Regions from separate parts of the Nonomuraea sp. NPDC049607 genome, predicted to be linked through region 3. Evidence: riboswitches for the same ligand, from Rfam matches in the RefSeq annotation. Region 3 holds a riboswitch; each other region holds the start of a gene.
The links. A riboswitch is a leader RNA that binds a small molecule or an ion and turns the genes downstream of it on or off. The one in region 3 is predicted to bind cyclic di-AMP.
Positions count from the first base shown of each region.

Region 1: it holds a riboswitch for cyclic di-AMP, as region 3 does, so the genes downstream of both, AB0J97_RS11095 (CHAP domain-containing protein) here and AB0J97_RS03900 (NlpC/P60 family protein) in region 3, are expected to answer to the same signal.
Region 2: it holds a riboswitch for cyclic di-AMP, as region 3 does, so the genes downstream of both, AB0J97_RS29820 (CHAP domain-containing protein) here and AB0J97_RS03900 (NlpC/P60 family protein) in region 3, are expected to answer to the same signal.
Region 4: it holds a riboswitch for cyclic di-AMP, as region 3 does, so the genes downstream of both, AB0J97_RS21785 (C40 family peptidase) here and AB0J97_RS03900 (NlpC/P60 family protein) in region 3, are expected to answer to the same signal.

Region 1 covers NZ_JBFAOV010000004.1:247,463-252,042, reverse strand. The annotation lists gene AB0J97_RS11110 (Tm-1-like ATP-binding domain-containing protein) at 1-653, opposite strand, end outside; gene AB0J97_RS11105 (nuclear transport factor 2 family protein) at 734-1,192, opposite strand; gene AB0J97_RS11100 (TetR/AcrR family transcriptional regulator) at 1,290-1,901, shown strand; gene AB0J97_RS11095 (CHAP domain-containing protein) at 1,880-2,611, opposite strand; cyclic di-AMP (ydaO/yuaA leader) riboswitch at 2,625-2,762, opposite strand; gene AB0J97_RS11090 (luciferase family protein) at 3,026-3,373, opposite strand; gene AB0J97_RS11085 (glycosyl hydrolase family 18 protein) at 3,616-4,580, shown strand, end outside.
Region 2 covers NZ_JBFAOV010000017.1:82,141-86,720, reverse strand. The annotation lists gene AB0J97_RS29835 (RNA polymerase sigma factor) at 1-187, opposite strand, end outside; gene AB0J97_RS29830 (YciI family protein) at 231-659, opposite strand; gene AB0J97_RS29825 (class I SAM-dependent methyltransferase) at 825-1,643, shown strand; gene AB0J97_RS29820 (CHAP domain-containing protein) at 1,709-2,404, opposite strand; cyclic di-AMP (ydaO/yuaA leader) riboswitch at 2,417-2,554, opposite strand; gene AB0J97_RS29815 (Gfo/Idh/MocA family oxidoreductase) at 2,672-3,625, opposite strand; gene AB0J97_RS29810 (aldo/keto reductase) at 3,645-4,466, opposite strand.
Region 3 covers NZ_JBFAOV010000001.1:792,017-796,596, forward strand. The annotation lists gene AB0J97_RS03890 (cytochrome P450) at 1-1,075, opposite strand, end outside; gene AB0J97_RS03895 (LuxR C-terminal-related transcriptional regulator) at 1,353-1,565, shown strand; gene AB0J97_RS03900 (NlpC/P60 family protein) at 1,595-2,638, opposite strand; cyclic di-AMP (ydaO/yuaA leader) riboswitch at 2,645-2,796, opposite strand; gene AB0J97_RS03905 (amino-acid N-acetyltransferase) at 3,084-3,653, shown strand; gene AB0J97_RS03910 (hypothetical protein) at 3,664-4,580, opposite strand, start outside.
Region 4 covers NZ_JBFAOV010000010.1:186,177-190,756, reverse strand. The annotation lists gene AB0J97_RS21795 (NYN domain-containing protein) at 1-1,002, shown strand, start outside; gene AB0J97_RS21790 (NlpC/P60 family protein) at 1,135-2,061, shown strand; cyclic di-AMP (ydaO/yuaA leader) riboswitch at 2,457-2,619, shown strand; gene AB0J97_RS21785 (C40 family peptidase) at 2,750-3,232, shown strand; gene AB0J97_RS21780 (hypothetical protein) at 3,386-4,216, shown strand; gene AB0J97_RS21775 (M48 family metalloprotease) at 4,228-4,580, shown strand, end outside.

The sequences.
Region 1 (4,580 bases), on a different contig from region 3:
AAGACCAGCACCTCGTAGCCCAGGGACTCCAGCCGGGCCCGCGCGGCGTCCACGGCGGGCGTGGTGACGCCGAACATCGTGGCCGCGACCAGTGGTTTGTCCGCGCCGGACGGCTCGGCGCCGGCGTCGTACGAGGCGGCCATCGCGCTGATCGCGGCGGCGGCGTTGGCCAGGATGCGGCGGGAGATGGAGTTGACGCCCGCGACATCGACGACGCTGTACATGAGCGTCACGTCGGTCTCGCCGACGTAGGCGGACACGTCGCCGCTGACCATGGTCGACACCAGCAGCTTGGGCAGGCCGACGGGCAGCGCCCGCATGACCGCGGCGGCGATGGACGAGCCGCCGCTGCCGCCCAGCGCGAGCACGCCGCCCAGCCCGCCGCGGGCGTGCAGGTCCTTGGCGACGGCCGTGGCCCCGGCCGCCATCGCCGCGAGCGCGGCGCCGCGGTCCCCCGCGCTCCTGAGCCGGTCGAGGTCGGTGCCGGCGGCCCGCGCGACGGCCTCGGCCGGGACGTCGGCGGCCAGCGCGGAGGCGCCCATCACGCCGGTGTCCATGAGGACGACGTCCTGCCCGGCCCGGACGATCAGATCGCGGACGAGGGCGTACTCCTCCCCCTTGGTGTCGAGGGTGCCCAGCAGCAGAACCGCCATGTCAGACCTCCTACGATCGGCTCCTCGACCTTACCCGTTGATCTCCGGGCGGGCTGTCACATGCCGGAGCGGTCGCGGGGTCACCGGACGCCGAGGACGTCCACTCCGTGCTCGGACAGGGGGCGGGAGCCGAAGATGCGGCGTTCGTCCTCCGTGATGGGGACGTCGTTGATGCTGGCCTCCCGGCGGCGCATCAGCCCGGACTCGTCGAACTCCCACTGCTCGTTGCCGTAGCTGCGCCACCACTGGCCGGTGGCGTCGCGGGACTCGTACTGGAAGCGGACGGCGATGCGGTCGCCGGTGAACGCCCAGAGCTCCTTGCGCAGGGCGTAGTCCAGCTCCCGATCCCACTTGCGGCGCAGGAACGCGGCGATCTCGGCGCGGCCCGTGACGAACTCGCCGCGGTTGCGCCACACGGAGTCCTCGGTGTAGGCGAGCGCGACACGTTCGGGGTCGCGGGTGTTCCAGGCGTCCTCGGCGGCCTGGACCTTGATCCGGGCGGTCTCCTCGGTGAACGGCGGAACGGGCGGGCGTGTCATGTGATGTCCTCTCATATCGAGAGAACGGGCGTTCTCCCGGGGTGTGCGATAGCGTAGAGAACGAGCGTTCTCCGCCGCAAGCACCTGGAGGAGTGTCATGGATCACGAGCAGCTGCTGCTGGACGCCGCGGGCGACCTGTTCTACCGCCGCGGCGTGCAGGCGGTCGGCATGGACGAGATCCGGGCCGCCTCCGGCCTCTCGCTGAAGCGGCTCTACCAGTGCTTCCCGTCGAAGGAGGCGCTGGTCGTGGCGTACCTGCGGCGGCGCGACGAACGCTGGACGGCCTCGCTCACCGCGTACGTGACGGACGCCGGCGACCGCATCCCGGCGGTCTTCGAGTGGCTGGAACGCTGGTTCACCGAGGACGACTTCCGCGGCTGCGGCTTCGTCAACGCCTTCGCCGAGCTGGGCGCCGGTTCGGCCGCCGTCCGTACGGCGGTGCGCGCGCACAAGGAACGCCTGCGCGCCTACCTGAGCTCGCTCGCCGAGAAGGCGGGCGCCGGCGATCCCGGCCTGCTCGCCGAGCAGTTGCTCACCCTGATCGACGGCGCCACCGTGACCGCGATGATCTCCGAGGACCCCGGCGCCGCCCGCTCGGCCGCCCAGGCCGCCGCCACCCTGGTCGACCAGCACACACGCGAAAGAGCGCACCCCCCGCAGGGAGTGCGCTCTTCACAGGAGGGAGATCAGGCGGCGTACGACGGGTAGCCGTAGCCGACGACCTGGGAGGCCGGGCGGACGCGCTCCTCGACCTTGCCGTTGCCGGTGTTGCCTTCGATCGTGGAGATCGTGCCGTCGCCGTTGTCCTTGACGACGAAGCCGACGTGCTGGATGTCGCTCAGGCTCTTGCTGCCGCTCCAGGAGAAGAAGACGACGGCGCCGGGCTTGGCCTCGGTGCCCCAGCGGCCGTTGGAGGCGAACCACTTGGCGTGCGAGACGGTGTAGGCGTCCCAGCCGACCTGCGGGCGGGCGCCGGTCTGGTCACCGACCCAGGAGACGAACATCGAGCACCATGCGGCGTTCACGTAGTCCTGGCGGCTGCCGCCGTCACGGGCGACGGTCTCGGCGGCGCGGGGCGAGCCGGCGTACCACTTCTGGAACTTGGTGCCGCCGCCGTTGGCGTCCTCGGAGACGCCGACCTGGGCGCGGGCGGTGGCCAGGACCTGGGCGGCGGTGACGTTCACCTTGCCCTTGGCGCTCTCGTCGGTGGCGCGCTTGTCGGCCACGGTGGCGACACGCGGCTGGGCGGCGGCCACGCCGGCGACCTTGGCGGTCTGGGCGGCGGTGCCGGCGGTGGCGTGGACGGTGTCGGCGTTCACTGCCGCGTGCGTGCCGAGCACGCCGGCGACGGCGGTCGCGCCGAGGGCGATCTTGGCGAGGTCGAGCTTGTAGGCACGGTGAAGACGGTGCTTGGCCATGAGGGATTACTCCTTGTGCTTCCGTGCCGCTTGCCGGGTTAGCTGACGGGTTCGGGCGGGAAGCTGCCCTACGGCACCGTGGTGCCGATTCACCCCGATGGACACATGGGTCCCCGGTTCCGCGCACAGGCGGATTCAGCGGTCTCTGGTCAGGCAAAGGGCTGACGCATCGTCTTCCCGGGCCCAGGAAAGGGCCTGAAGGTATATCTGCGACGCCCGGACGCGGTGTATCCGCGCCGACTCTGTACAACACGGGTCCCACTGGGGTAATTCCCCGGCAATGACATCCCTACCTGGGACGTCTCCCCGTTCGGCTGTGTACAACCAAGCTACCCGGCGAGTAATTCCAGGGCAAATGGAGGGCATTGTTCGGACGGTGCGTAGGAGAAACGCTACGCACCGCGAAGAATCGTTTCAGGCCACGTGCGCCTTTATCGCCACGCTCGTGAGGGCCAGCAACAATTCCAGATCGGGCTCGGCGTCGACCTGCACGGCGACCCAGGCGCGGTCGCGGCAGGCATGGACCTGATCGCACGCCTGCAAATAGGGCTCCAGGCGTCCGATGGCGGGGGCGGTGAGCCGTACGTGGACCTCGTCCCGGCCGGCCAGGCGCAGGATCTCGGTTCCGTGTACGGCGAAGGCGACCTGTCGCCCGGTGCCGCTGACGTTCAGCGACGGCCAGGACCGTAACTCCGCGACCGCGCGGACCACGTAAGGTCCGCGGCGCGTGGGCGTCCGCCGCCAGGCGGAGATTCCTGCCACGCTCCCATGCTGGGCCACGGCTCACCCCGCCGTCAGCCCCCGTTCCTGAACCGTTATCCCCTCGTGAACGGGCACATTCGGGGTCTGACCGGCACGATTACGGACGCCTGACCGATACGTATTGACGCTCCCGCAGGCAGAGGCTACCGTCGATTCACAACTTAAAGGAAACTTTCCTAATAGTTTCCCCAGAAGTCTCCCATCCCACTCCCCACACACCCCCCAACGGATGTCGGAGCGACATGAAACACACCATTCTGAGCAAGGTCCTGGCAGGAATGGCGGCATTGGCCCTGCCCCTGACCGCGGCCGTCGCCGTCCCACCGATCGCCTCCGCCAGCACGGTGGCCTTCGCGGCGGCCTGGGCCCCGTGGACCGCGTACACCGCGGGCACGGTCGTCACCTACAACGGCGTGGACTACGTCTGCCTCCAGGCGCACACCTCCCAGCCCGGCTGGGAGCCGCCGAACGTGGCGGCGCTGTGGAAGGTCTCCGGCGGCGGCGGCAGCGACACGACCGCGCCGTCGGTGCCGGGCAACCTGCGCTCGACCGGCGTCACGAACAACAGCGTGGCCCTGGCCTGGGACGCCTCCACCGACAACGTGGCCGTCACCGGTTACGAGATCTACCGCGGCGGCACTCTCGTCACCACCGTCACGGGCACCACGTACAACGACACGGGCCTCACCGCGAGCACGGCCTACACCTACACCGTGCGCGCGCGTGACGCCGCCGGCAACCGCTCGGCCAACAGCAACCAGATCACCGCCACCACCACGGGCGGCGGCGGCGACGACAAGACCCCGCCGACCGTGCCGGGCAACCTGCGCTCGACCGGCGTCAGCAGCAGCAGCGTCTCGCTGGCCTGGAACGCCTCGACCGACAACGTGGCCGTCACCGGTTACGAGATCTACCGCGGCGGCACTCTCGTCACCACCGTCACGGGCACCTCGCACACCGACAGCGGCCTCAGCGCCAACACGTCCTACACCTACACGGTGCGCGCGCGTGACGCGGCCGGCAACCGCTCGGCCGACAGCAACCAGATCACCGCGACCACCACGGGCGGCGGCGGTGGCGGCAACAAGGTGCTGGGCTACTTCGTCCAGTGGGGCATCTACCAGCGCGGCTACCACGTCAAGAACATCGACACCAGCGGCTCGGCGGCCAAGCTGACCCACATCAACTACGCGTTCGGCAACGTGCA
Region 2 (4,580 bases), on a different contig from region 3:
GCCACTGCTCCAGGGCCGCGACCAGCGCGTCCTGGGCCAGCTCCTCGGCCAGGCCGACGTCGCGGACCAGCCCGGCGAGGCCGGCGATGAGCCGCGCGGCCTCGATCCGCCAGACCGCCTCGACCGCCCGGTGGGCGTCGGAGGCCGTCACCGCCTCGATCGTCCGGGGTGCCTCGGAAGCCGTCATCGGCACATGACACCAGCCGCCGCCCGGGGTCCGCAAGCCTCGGTCAGGGCTCCCACGTGCCCAGGCGCCGGCGCATGGCCCGCTCCCGCTCGACGTCCACCGGGTCGGACGAGGCCGCGTCCGGCGCGTCGGAGGCGTCGTAGACCCGCCACACGTCCAGCGCGATCCCGTCGCAGCCCTCGGGGACGGGCACGCGCAGGGCCCACTCGACGGCCTCCTCCCTGGACTTCACCTGGATCAGCCAGAACCCCGCGATCAGCTCCTTGGCCTCGGCGAACGGGCCGTCGATCACCTTCGCGCGGCCGCCGCTGTAGGCGATCTGCGCGCCCTGCGAGCTCGGGTAGAGGCCCTCGGCGGCCAGCAGCACCCCCGCCCTGGTCAGCGCCTCGTTGTAGGCGTGCATGTTGTCGACGACCTCCTGGCTGGGCACCGCCCCCGCCTCGGTCTCCGCGCTGGCCTTGCCGACGATCATGAACTTCACTCTGCCGTCCCTTCCGCCCGCGATCGCGCCGCGGAGCCGGTCTCACCCGAGCGTCGAACGGGCGCCCGCCGGATCGACACGCGGGGGCGGATCGTTCGTTGTCCAGGGCACGGTACCGGTCGTGCGACCGCGTGGCCGATGTGCCATCCTCGGCCCATGCCCCAACCCGCAGCAGCCGGCCTCCCCGCCAACCGGGCCCTCTGGGACGAGCGCGCCCGCGTCCACGGCTCCACGCCCGCCGACAGGTTCTACGACGTGGACGCCTTCCTCGCCGGCCGGCAGACCCTCTACGCGCTCGAACGCCGCCTGGCCGGCGACGTCGCCGGGAAGGACCTGCTCCACCTGCAGTGCCACTTCGGCATGGACACGCTGAGCTGGGCGCGGCTCGGAGCGCGGGTGACCGGCGTCGACTTCTCCCCGGTGGCGGTCGCGCGCGCCCGCGACCTGGCGGCCGAGGCCGGGCTGGCGGCCACGTTCGTGGAGGCCGACACGCAGCGGCTGCCCGAGTCGCTGGCCGGGGGCTTCGACCTGGCCGTGGCCACGTACGGCGTGTTGTGCTGGATCGGCGACCTGGCCGCCTGGATGCGCGGCGCGGCCATGGCGCTGCGGCCCGGCGGGCGGCTGGTGCTGGTCGACCTGCATCCGGCCTACCAGACGGTGGCCTCGCTCGACCCGCTGGTGGCCGACTGGCCCTACGGCGGCGGCCAGGCCCACCGCGAGACGGTGACCGGCACGTACGCCGACGCCGGCGTGGTGACCGAGGCCCAGGAGACCGTCCAGTACCCGTACTCGGTGGGCGAGATCGTCACGGCGGCGGCGCGCGCCGGGCTCACGGTGGCCGAGCTGGGCGAGCACGTCGCCGTCGAGCTGGACCCGCGCGGGCTGCTGACCGAGGGCGAGGACGGCCGCTACCGGCTGCCGTTCGGGGACTCGCACCTGCCGGTGCTGTACTCGCTGGTGGCGGTCCGGCCCTGAGACGCGGCGAGCGCGCGTCCCTCGTGCGGGACGCGCGCTCGAAGCCGCGCTCGAAGCAGGGGAGGTCAGCCCGCGTACTGCGGGTAGCCGTAGCCGACGACCTGCGACTTCGGCCGGACACGCTCCTCCACCTTGCCGTTGCCGGTGTTGCCCTCGACCGTGGAGATCGTGCCGTTGCCGTTGTCCTTGACGACGAAGCCGACGTGCTGGATGGCGTCCAGGCTCTTGCTGCCGCCCCAGGAGAAGAAGACGACGGCGCCGGGCTTGGCCTCGGTGCCCCAGCGCTTGTTGGCGGCGAACCACTTGGCGTGGGCCACGGTCCAGGCGTCCCAGCCGACCTGCGGGCGGGCGCCGGTCTGCTCGCCGACCCAGGAGACGAACATCGAGCACCAGGCGGCGTTCACGTAGTCCTGGCGGCTGCCGCCGTCGCGGGCGACGGTCTCGGCGGCGCGCTGGGAGTCGGCGTACCACTTCTGGAACTTGGTGCCGCCGCCGTAGGCGTTCTCGGAGATGCCGACCTGGGCCTTGGCCACGGCCAGGACCTGTGCGGCGGTGACGTTGACCTGGGTCTCCCCGGCCCTGCCGGCCTGGGCGGCGGCCTGCGGCGCGACGGCCGAGTGGCCGGTGGAGGCGGCCGGGTCGACGCTGTCGGCGCCGGCGGCGGTGGCGTGGGCGCCGATCGCGGTGGCGATGATGGTCGCGCCGAGCGCGGCGCGGAGGTGGTTGATCTTCGGGGCACGGATGGGACGGTGCTTGGCCATCGAGGGCATTACTCCTTGCTTCCATGCCGCTTACCGGGTTAGCTGACGGGTTCGGACGTGGAAGCTGCCCTACGGCACCGAAGTGCCGATTCACCCCAAAGGACGTGGGTCCCCGGTTCCGCCCGGAGGCGGATTCAGCGGTCACAGGACGATCCTGTGAAATGTCTTGCGATGGTTGGACAAAGCCGGACAAACCGGACGTCTGCCGCGAGATGCCCCACAAGGTAATACATCGGGCAAGAAGAAGGCAAGTGCCTAAAGGCGCAGCTAGGAGAGTTGCCCCCGCGCGTCGGCCAGAAGCCCCATCATGGCAAGGGATTCGTCAAGCGGCATGACGGCGCTCTCGGTCCGGCCCTCGGCCGTGGCGGCGCGCACCTCGCGCAGCTCCCCGGCGTACCCGTTGTCGGCCGGGTCGAGCACCAGCTCCTCCGTCTCCATCGACGGCCCCGACAGCAGCACCCGCTGCGGCGCCCAGAACGGCGCCAGGATGTCGGCCCGCATCGACGTGCCCACCACGCTCGCGTCGTTGGCGTGATGGGCGAGCAGGGACACGTCCACCAGCGCCCGCCGTCCGTCCGGGTAGAGCAGCACCCCGCCCGCCTCCGCGTCGACCCCGCTCGGCGCCAGCGAGCCGGTGATCCGCAGCTCACGCGGCATGCCGAGCAGGAGCTGCGCCAGCCCGAACGGGTAGATCCCCAGGTCGAGCAGGGCCCCGCCGCCCAGCTCCGGCGCCCACAGCCGATGGGCGGGGTCGTAGGGCAGCGCGAACCCGAACGAGGCCCGCACCGAGCGGATCTCCCCGAAACGCGGATCGGCCGCCACCCGCTGGATGAGCGGGTTGAACCGCATCCACATGGCCTCCATGAGGAAGACCCCGGCCGCGCGGGCCAGCGCCACCATGCGCTCGGCGTCGGCCACGCTGGCCGCCAGCGGCTTCTCGCACAGCACGGACTTGCCCGCCGCGATGGCCGCCTCGGCCACCTCCAGGTGCTGGGCGTGCGGCGTGGCCACGTAGACCGCGTCGACGGCCGGATCGGCGCACAGGGCCTCGTAGGAGCCGTAGGCCGACTCCGCGCCCAGCTCGTCGGCCAGGGCCCGCGCCCTGACCAGGCTCCGCGAGCCGACGGCGGCCACCCGCATGCCGGGCTCGGCCACGATGGCCGCCCCCACGGTACGCGCGATGCCGCCGGTCGCCGCTATTCCCCAGGTGAAATGTCGCACGCCCGAGATCGTAGAGCGCTCAGGTCAGGTTGAACGAGTCGGGGTCGGGCCCGATGCGCCGCCCAGAGTTCATCGCGCCGATGGCCACCAGGTCCTCGGAGTCGAGGATGAAGTCGAACACGTCGATGTTCTCCTCGATCCGCGCCGGGGTGACCGACTTGGGGATCACCACGTTGCCGAGCTGGAGATGCCAGCGGAGCACGATCTGCGCGGGCGTCTTGCCGTACTTCTCCGACAGCACGCGCAGCGCCGGGTCGGCCAGCAGCCCCTTGCCCTGCCCGAGCGGGCTCCACGCCTCGGTCAGGATGCCGTTGGCCTCGTGGAAGGCCCGCATCTCGCGCTGCTGGAAGTACGGGTGCAGCTCGATCTGATTGATCGAGGGCGTGATGTCGGTCTCGTCCATCAGCCGGGTCAGGGTGGCGACCGTGAAGTTGGAGACCCCGATGGCCTTGGCCCGGCCGTCACGGTAGATCTTCTCCAGCGCCCGCCAGGCCTGCACGTACTTGTCCTGCTCCGGAACCGGCCAGTGGATCAGGAAAAGATCTACGTAGTCGAGGCCCAGGCGGGCCAGGCTCTCGTCGAAGGCCTGCTCGGCCCGCCCGTGGTCGCCGTTCCACAGCTTGGTGGTGACGAACACCTTCTCCCGTGGCACCCCGGCGGCGCGCACGGCCCGGCCGACGCCCTCCTCGTTCTCGTAGGCGGCGGCGGTGTCGACATGCCGGTATCCGGCGCGCAGCGCGGTCGTCACGGCGTGCTCGGCGTCGTCGGCAGAGACCTGCCAGACGCCGAAGCCGAGCTGTGGTATCTGCACACCGTCGGTGTTGAGCATCAGCGAGTTCATACCCTCCATTGTTCACGTGTCGTTTCTTGCGGCTTAAGCAGGCCGGGTTAGCTTGTGACGGGTCGTGCAAGGCGCTCCACCGGCTGGGGGAAACAGAGTGGTCAGACAGGCGTC
Region 3 (4,580 bases):
CCAGCCCGCGCAGCACCACGTTCTCCTTGTACGGGGGCTCCGGATCGGCGGCCTCCATCTTCGGCGCGGCCACGGCCAGCGCGGACAGCGCGATCTCGCCCTCCATCCTGGCCAGCGTCGCCCCCAGGCAGAAGTGCAGGCCGAGCCCGAAGGCGAGATGCCGGCCGGGCTCGCGGCCCGGGTCGAACCGGTCGGGATCGGCGAACGCGGCCGGATCGCGATTGGCCGCGCCGATCGGCACGAGCACGGCCGAGCCGGCGGGCACCGGCGTGCCGCCCAGTTCCCTGTCCTCCAGCGCGATCCTGGAGGTGAGCTGGACCGGCGGATCGAAGCGCAGCACCTCCTCGACCACCTCCCTCGGCCGCTCGGCGGCGCGGTGCAGCAGGCCGTGCCGCAGCAGGTTCAGCACGCCGTTCGCGATGAGGTTGACGGTGGTCTCGTGGCCGGCCACGAGCAGCAGCACGCAGGTCGACAGCAACTCGGCCTCGGTCAACTCCTCGACGCGCGCGAGGGCGCTCAGGAGGTCCTCACCGGGACGCTCGCGGCGCAGGGCGATCAGGCGGCGGAAGTAGTCGCGGAACTCGTTCCTGGAACGCTCCGTTTCCGACATGAGAGCGTCTGTCAGCATCGGGTCAAGTCCGCGGGCAAGAGCCTCGCTCCATCCGCGGAAGCGCTCGTGGTCCTCCGGCGGCACCCCGAGCATCTCGCTGATCACCATCACCGGCAGCGGGTGGGCGAAGCCGGAAATCAGCTCCGTCTCCTCCGGCAACCGCCCGATCAGGTCGGCGGTGATCGCCTCGACCCGCGGCCTGAGCCGTTCGACCATGCGCGGGGTGAACGCGCGGCTGACAAGGTTCCGCAACCGGGTGTGATCGGGCGGGTCCATGAGCAGGAACGACCTGCCGGGCTGACCTGCCTCTTCCGCCACGGGGGCGGACGTTCCGTGACCGAACATCGGGTCACGCAGGACGGCCGCGCACAGCTCGTACGTGGTCGTGACGAGCAGCCCGCCGCGCGTTCTGAAGATCGCCCCGGCCGCGCGGAGCTCTCGATATCGGACGTACGGATCGCGCACAAATTGCGGATCCGAGGGATCAAAACCCAGGAGGTCGGTGGCGCTCATGGGGGGCTGGACCGGGCCGCCGAATTGATCGTTTGGACCGTTCATAGCGGACCGTGGCGTGCCGACATATGCGGAGTACGTCACATATAAGTGATCATGTCAATAGCACTGGTCAAGGGCGGCGATTGTCGTGCTTGACGACCTTTCCGCGATGCGTTTACCTTCACCGAGACGAGCGGCTTTGCTCCACTGAAAGGTCCGAGTTCTGCTGTTGGGGGGAGGGCTCCCGGTGGATGTGCTCACTGAAGGCGTTGAGCTGAGCCACGCGGATTTGGCGTTACTGGCTGAACTGGCCAGAGGGGTGACCGTCGACCGGGTCGGGAGACGGCTGGATATCAGCGGACGGACCGTACGCCGGCGGCTCAGAGGCATCTGCGACCGCATCGGCGTGGCCACGGCGATCGAGGCCGTGGCGTGGGCGGCGCGCCGCCAGCTCATCTGACGGCGCGGAACTCCGAAGTGAATCGCCGGTCAGTCCGCGATGCGCACGGCGCCGGCGAACGGCCGATTGCCGAGCGCGGAGATCCGGACGACGTCGCCGGTCTGCGGTGCGTGGACCATCATGCCGCCGCCGATGTAGATGCCGACGTGGTGCAGGTCGCTGTAGAAGAAGACCAGGTCGCCGGCGCGGAGCTGGTCGCGGCTGATGTGCGTGCCGGCCGTCCACTGGTCGCCGGTGTAGTGGGGGAGCGAGATGCCCACGCGCTGGTAGGCGGCCATCACCAGGCCGGAGCAGTCGTAGGAGCGCGGCCCTTCGGCGCCCCACACGTACGGCTTGAGCTGCTGGGTGAGGGCCCACTTGGCGGCCTGGGCGGCCTTGCCGTTGCCGATGACCGGCAGGTTGACGCGTACGGCGCGGGTGCCGGGGCGGCCGGCCTCGCCGACGGCCCGCCGGTAGAGGTTGCTCTCGACCTTGGCGACCAGCTTGGTGATCTTCGAGCGCTTGCCCTCAAGATCACTGACGATCTTCTGGACCTCGGCGATGCGGGTCTTGGCGCCCGACCTGGCGCGCTCGGCGGCCTCCATGGCCTTGGCGAGCTGGTTGACCTCCTCGCCCTGCTGCTGTTCGAGCGCGTACGTGGTCGCGGCCCGGTCGAGGAAGGTCTCAGGGTCGTCGGACTGGGCGAAGACCAGGGCCTTGTCCAGGCCGCCGGTGATGTAGGCGTTCTGGGCGAGCAGCGTGGCCCTGGCGCGCTTGGCGGCCAGGTCGGACTCGCTGGTGGCCAGGGTCTTCTGGGCGGCGTCGTTGGCCTTCTGCGCGGACTTCAGCCGTTCGCGCTGCCCGTTGTACTCCTCGGTCAGCGTCTCGATCTCTTCGTGCATCTTCTCGACCTGGTCGGCCAGCTCGGAGAGCGACGGCTTCGGGTCGGCGGCGGCGGAACCGACGGGTACGGCGAACAGCATCGCGGCGACGGCGGCGCCGATGACGCCGAGGCGACGTGAGCGCCTGGCCTGCTCCCGGGGACGGGCGTGCCTGCCCCCCGGCTTCCCCTCGCGATCGAGCGTCCGCTTCACCAACCAAGCTCCTCTCATCGACGCCGGCCGGGTTAGCTGACGGGTTCGGGCCGGAGCAGCCCTACCGAGATGATCGGATTCACCCCGAGTGGTGGCGCGAGGTGCTCGCCACCGGTGGTTCCCCGGCTTCCCTTGCGGGAATTGGGCGTGTCTTTCCGCGCGCATTACGCGGAGAACATCGTCGCTGGACACTAATGCACTCCGGGTTCGCGCTCAACCGGAACTACCGAGTCTGTAGAGGTTTCACAACTGAAGGGTCACAAGGTGATCTCGTGGGTAGCCGTACGGAAGCGGGCTTCTGCACCTTTTGTCCAGCATTCTGGGGGGTGACGACTGGAGGAAAGCTCCAGGTCGGGGCGTGTTCATCTGGACACAGCATGTGATGAGATGCCCGAGACGTGGGATTTAGGGCTGAGCCGTAATGAGATCTGTACCCTGGAGAGCCATGGAGCAGGTGGCCGAAGTGGCAGTCCCCGAGACCGCGGTCGTGGTCAGGCGTGCCCGCACGCCCGACGTGCGCGCGATCAGGCGTCTCGTGGACACCTACGCGGGCGCGGGTCCGCGGCTCCTGGAGAAGGCCACGGTCACGCTGTACGAGGACGTCCAGGAGTTCTGGGTGGCCGAGCTGAGCGGGGAGGTCGTCGGCTGCGGCGCGCTTCACGTGCTCTGGGAGGATCTCGCCGAGGTCCGTACGGTGGCGGTCGATCCGGCGTGCCGGGGAATGGGGGTCGGGCATCGGATCGTCTCGGCACTCGTCCGGCAGGCGAAGGATCTGGGGCTGCGACGTGTATTCTGTCTGACTTTTGAGGTCGACTTCTTCGCGAGGCACGGTTTCCGCCCCATCCAGGGCACGCCGGTCTCACCCGAGGTCTACGCCGAGTTGCTGGCCTCGTACGACGAGGGTGTGGCGGAGTTCCTTGATCTGGAACACGTCAAACCGAACACCCTTGGCAACACCCGCATGCTGCTGCATCTGACATCGGGTGACGCGGACCTTGACCACTTGGAAAGGTGATTGTTGATACCTATGTCGATACGTTGGGCAGCACAGGCATGTGTCCTGACACGTGCCACATGCGCACTCGAAGCGAGGTGACACGGTGAGCACCGGACAGCCGCCGTATCCACAGGACGAATCCGGCGAGAACCCCGAGTACGGGCAGCACCAGGGCCGTCGCCCCGGTGAGCCCGACCCGGACGTGACTGTGGTCGGCTACCGGGCGGACGACGCCTATGGCCAGCCCCCATATGGCCAGCAGCAGCAACAGGGCTACGGCCAGCAACCCCAATACGGTCAGCAACAGCAGCACGGCCAGCAGCAGGGCTACGGCCAGCAGCCCCAGTACGGCCAGCAGCAGGGATATGGCCAGCAGCAGGGCTACGGCCAGCAGCCGCAGTCCTCGGGCCAGCAGTACACCCAGCCCGGCTATGGCCAGGAGGCCCAGTACGGCCAGCAGGCCGCCTCGGGCCAGCAGGGTTATGGCCAGCAGCCGCAGTACGGCCAGCAGCCCCAGTCGCTGCCCGACTACGGTCAGCAGCAGCAGGGCTATGGCCAGGAGGCCCAGTACGGGCAGCAGGGCCAGCAGGGTTACGGCCAGCAGCCCGCCTCCGGCCAGCAGCAGGGTTACGGCCAGCAGCCGCAGTCCTCGGGCCAGCAGTACACCCAGCCCGGCTATGGCCAGGAGGCCCAGTACGGCCAGCAGGCCGCCTCGGGCCAGCAGGGTTATGGCCAGCAGCCGCAGTACGGCCAGCAGCCCCAGTCGCTGCCCGACTACGGTCAGCAGCAGCAGGGTTACGGCCAGGAGGCCCAGTACGGCCAGCAGGGCCAGCAGGGTTACGGCCAGCAGCCGCAGTCCTCCGGCCAGCAGCAGTACGGCGACCAGCAGCAGGGTTACGCCCAGCAGCAGTACGGCCAGCAGGGTTACGGCCAGCAGCCCGCCTC
Region 4 (4,580 bases), on a different contig from region 3:
CTCACCAGGCCGCCCGGCTGGGCGGAGATGATCGAAACCGCCCGCGCCGACCTGGAGCAGTCCGCGGTGGCGGCCGAGGGCTCCGAGCGCGAGGAGGCGGTGACCCGGCTGCGCGAGCAGCTCGCCGCGCAGAAGACCGCCGCCAAGGAGGAGGCCGACCGGCTGCGCGAGCAGATCAAGGCGGCCCGCGCCGAGAACTCCGACCTGCGGCGCAAGCTCCACGACGCCCGCGAGCGGGCCAAGGCCGCCGGCCGCAGGGCCGAGGAGATGGAGCAGGCCGCCGACGACGCCCGGCACGCCGCCTCCACGGCCGGCAACGCGGGCGAGGCCGAGCTGCGCCGCCTGCGCGAGCGGCTGGCCGACGTGGAGAGGCAGCTCGAAGCCTCCCGCCGGGCCGCCCGCGAGGGCCGCAGCATCGAGGACGCCCGCATCAGGGTGCTGCTCGACGCGCTCCAGGACGCCTCGGCCGGGCTGCGCAGGGAGCTGGCGCTGCCCACCACGATCAGCAAGCCCGCCGACTCGGTCGCGGCCAGCACCGGCGAGCGTCCCGGGGTGCGCGGCGTGCCGGCGCGGGCCCTGGCCGACGACGACCCGCAGCTCCTCGACCAGCTCCTGGCGCTGCCGCAGGTCCATCTGATCATCGACGGCTACAACGTCACCAAGACCGGCTACGGCACGTTCACCCTCGCCGACCAGCGCAACCGGCTGATGACCGGCCTCGGCGGCCTGGTCGCGCAGACCCGCGTCGAGGTGACGGTGGTCTTCGACGGTGCAGAGCTCAACGCGCCCGTGCAGGTGGTGGCGCCGCGCGGGGTGCGGGTGCTGTTCAGCGCGCCGGGGGAGATCGCCGACGACCTCATCCGCCGGCTCGTCCGCGCCGAGCCGCCCGGCCGGGCCATCGCCGTCGTCTCCTCCGACCGGGAGGTGGCCGAGTCCGTCCGCCGGATGGGCGCCAGACCCGTTCCGTCGGGTCTGCTGCTGCGCCGGTTGGGCCGCGCATAAGTTACGAATTAGCACTATTGGCGAGACCCCACTCGCCACTTCTGTACTATTTCGCCCCAGGTGTAATCCCTGGGAGGCGACGCTGTGAGGTTTGGCCGGGTCACGTTGGCGGCGGGTCTCGCGATCGGGCTGATGACGGTCCCGATGGGTGCGGCGCTCGCTGATCCCAAGCCCACTCTCAAGCAGGCCAAGGCCAAGCTGGAGAAGCTGAACGACAAGGCCGACAAGGTCGTCGACCGGTACAACACGGCGACCGAGGAGTACAAGAAGGCCAAGAACGCCTACACCAAGCTGAACGACCGCTACAAGCAGAAGCTGCAGACGGTCGCCGACCTGCGGGCCGACATCATCAGGGCGGCGGTGGACTCGTACAAGCTGGGCGGGGACGTCGCGTCCCTGCCGGGCTTGATGGGCGCGGACGACCCCGAGAACCTGCTGGCCGGGATGGCCATGGCCGGGCAGCTCTCGCGCGAGCGGCTGGAGAAGCTGGCCGCCTTCGACCGCGAGAACAAGGGGCTCAAGGTCGAGCGCGACAACGCCGAGACCGCCCTGGCGGACGCCGACAAGGAGCGGGACGCGGTCCAGAAGGAGCGCGCCGAGGTCCTGAAGCTGGTCGGCGAGCAGAAGAAGCTCCTGGACAAGCTGGGGGCCTACAACCCGGGCAACCCCAACAGCACCGGCATCAAGTACACCGGTCCCGCCTCGGGCAACGCGGCCGCCGTTCTGCGCTTCGCCTTCGCCCAGGTCGGCAAGCCGTACATCTTCGGGGGCACGGGCCCGCGCGGCTACGACTGCTCAGGGCTGACCCAGGCCGCCTGGCGCGCGGCCGGCGTCTCGTTGCCGCGTACGACGTGGCAGCAGTGGGCCTGGGGCTCCGGACGCAAGGTGGACATCAAGGACCTCCAGCCCGGGGACCTCATCTTCAGCGAGGGGCTGGGGCACGTCAGCATCTACGCGGGCGGGGGCAAGATCGTCCACGCGCCGCAGACGGGCGACGTCGTGAAGGTCGTCCGGCTCTCGGACTACCGCCGCCCGCTGGTCGGAGCCATCCGCCCCTGACCTCCGGTCCACCGGGACTCCTCCCGACACTCGCCCTCGGCCGCCCGTCTCGCAGGCCGCAGGGACCACCGGCGTGCCCGCTCGGCCCGCCGGTGGGACGAAGGGGACAAAAGGTGTCAAAGGGCCCTGACAAGCGCCTGCGTCAGGAAGTGTGAGAAGGGTCACATTTAGGTAACGGAGCCTGTGGCTCCAGCAGGGGTTTCGTCCCTTACTCGTGCCTTTATTTGATCTTTACAACCTGACTCCCCCTTTGCACTTTCTTGACCCCTCGGCGTAGTTTCTGGCGTCGCGGTCGGCAAGCCATGCGAGCCGCGAATCGACATCGGAACCCCCGATGTGGACCACATAAAAATCCGTCGGTCGCCGCCGATATCCCCATTCAGGCATATCAATCGAGTGGCGACCTGCCGAGTCCGTGCAGCCAGGAGGCACGGAGCCGGGGACCCAAAGATCCCGTCATCCCCCGGGATCAGGGGTGAATCGGCGCGTTCAGCGCCGTAGGGCGACTTCCAGGCCCGAATCCGTCAGCTAACCCGGTAGGCGTTCGTGGAAGACACAAGGAGAAATCCTGTCTACCTCCCTGCATAACCCCCGTCTGTCCCGTCTCGCCCTGAAGGGCGCCGCACTCACGATGACCGTGACGGCCGGAGGTGCGGTTCTCCATGCCGTGCCGGCCGGGGCGCAGACGGTGAGCGAATCGGCCGTCAGGCTCACCGCGGTGTCCAGCACCGCCGAGACGGCCACCACCAGGTCGGCCAAGGCGGCGAAGAGCGCCAGGTCGGCCAAGGCGGCGAAGGCCGCCAGGCAGAAGGTGAGGGCCCACAAGGCCGTCGCCGTCGCCAAGCACCAGATCGGCGACCCGTACCGGTACGGGGCCACGGGTCCTGGTGCGTTCGACTGCTCCGGACTCGTCCAGTACGCCTGGAAGAAGGCCGGGGTGCGACTCCCGCGCGTGACGAGCAGCCAGTTCGCCCGCATTCGGCACAAGGTCTCCTGGCGGAAGCTCAAGCCGGGCGACCTGATGTTCTTCAACGGGCTGGGCCACGTCGGCATGTACGTCGGCCACGGCAAGATGATCCATTCGCCGAGGACCGGCGAACGGGTGCGCATCGACAAACTGGGCGGATGGCGGAAGTCGTCGTTCGTCGGCGCGGTGCGTCCCGGCGCGTGACAACAGGCCCCGCCCGGACCCTCCCCGGTCCGGGCCGGGGCCTGTCGCATGTCCGGCTTCCTGCTGCGAACCGCAGGTCCCGCCTTGCGGAGAGGGCGTGGGCCCGGTCTCGTGAAGGGGGCGTGCGGGCCGCGGGCCGACTAGCATCGGGCCGTGTCCTCGCAGGTGCGTCCGTCCCTCCGCGGTCCGCGTCTGCTCCTGCCCGTCCTGCTGCTGGCGGCGGTTCTCGTGGTCGCCGACGCGCCGCCCGGCGCCGTCCTGCCCGCCGGGGCGCGCGATCTGTGGGCCGGCGGCGGTCAGGTGGTCCGCGGCGGACGGTCCGTGGTCGTGGGGCATCGCGCCGAGCCCGGCGTGCTCGCCGATCTCGCCCGGCGCGCCGACCTCGCCGGTCGGCGGGTGTCCGCGCTGCTCGGCCGGCCGGTACGCGCGCTGGTCGTCGTACCGGACTCCGACGCCGAGGCGGCCGGGCTGGCGGGCACGGGCCCGCTGGACGGGCTGGCCGCGGTGGCCGACGGCCCGAGGGTGATCATCGTCCCCGGCTCCTTCGCGCGGCTCACCCCCACCGGACGCGACGTCGTCCTCACCCACGAGCTCACGCACGTCGCCGCGGGCACCGACCGGCTGCCCGTCTGGCTCTACGAAGGATTCGCCGACTACGTGGCCTACCGCGACGCCGGACTCCCCGTCAGGACGGCCGCCGCCGAACTCGCCGCCGAAGTACGGGCCGGCCGGCTGCCGAGCGAGTTGCCCGGAGCCGCGGCTTTCGCCCCCACGGCAGCCGACCCCGGACGGCTCGCGCGGGCGTACCAGGAGGCCTGGATGGCGTGTCGCTTCCTCGCAGACCGGTTCGGTGACGGGACCCTGGTACGGCTCTACCGTGATGCCCGCGTGGCCGGCGTCGATCAGGCGCTCGCCTCCGTGGGGCTGACCGCCGAGACACTGGCGGCACGGTGGCGCGAGTACGTACGAGAGCAGCTCGCGTGAAGGGGAGGCAGATGAGCGAGCGGAACGACCCGCCCCGGGAGGGGGACGAGCCCGCGGGAGCGGTCGCCAGAGGGGCCGACGAGCCCGGTACGGCGGTCGCGGCGGGCCACGGTGGCGGTGTGGCCATCAGGGACGACGAGGACGGGCGCCCCGGCGACGGCGGCCCGCCGGAACCCTCCGGCACCACCGAACCCCCTGAGTCCCCAGGTCACCCCGACGACCCGGACGACCCGGACACCTCCGGTCCCACCCCCGGCGAACGCCCCGACGCGGACGCCGACCCCGACACCGAGGACCCCCGCCACCTCCATCCCCCCACCCCCGACGAGCGCCCCCACGCGAAGGACGCCGAGAACCCCGCCGA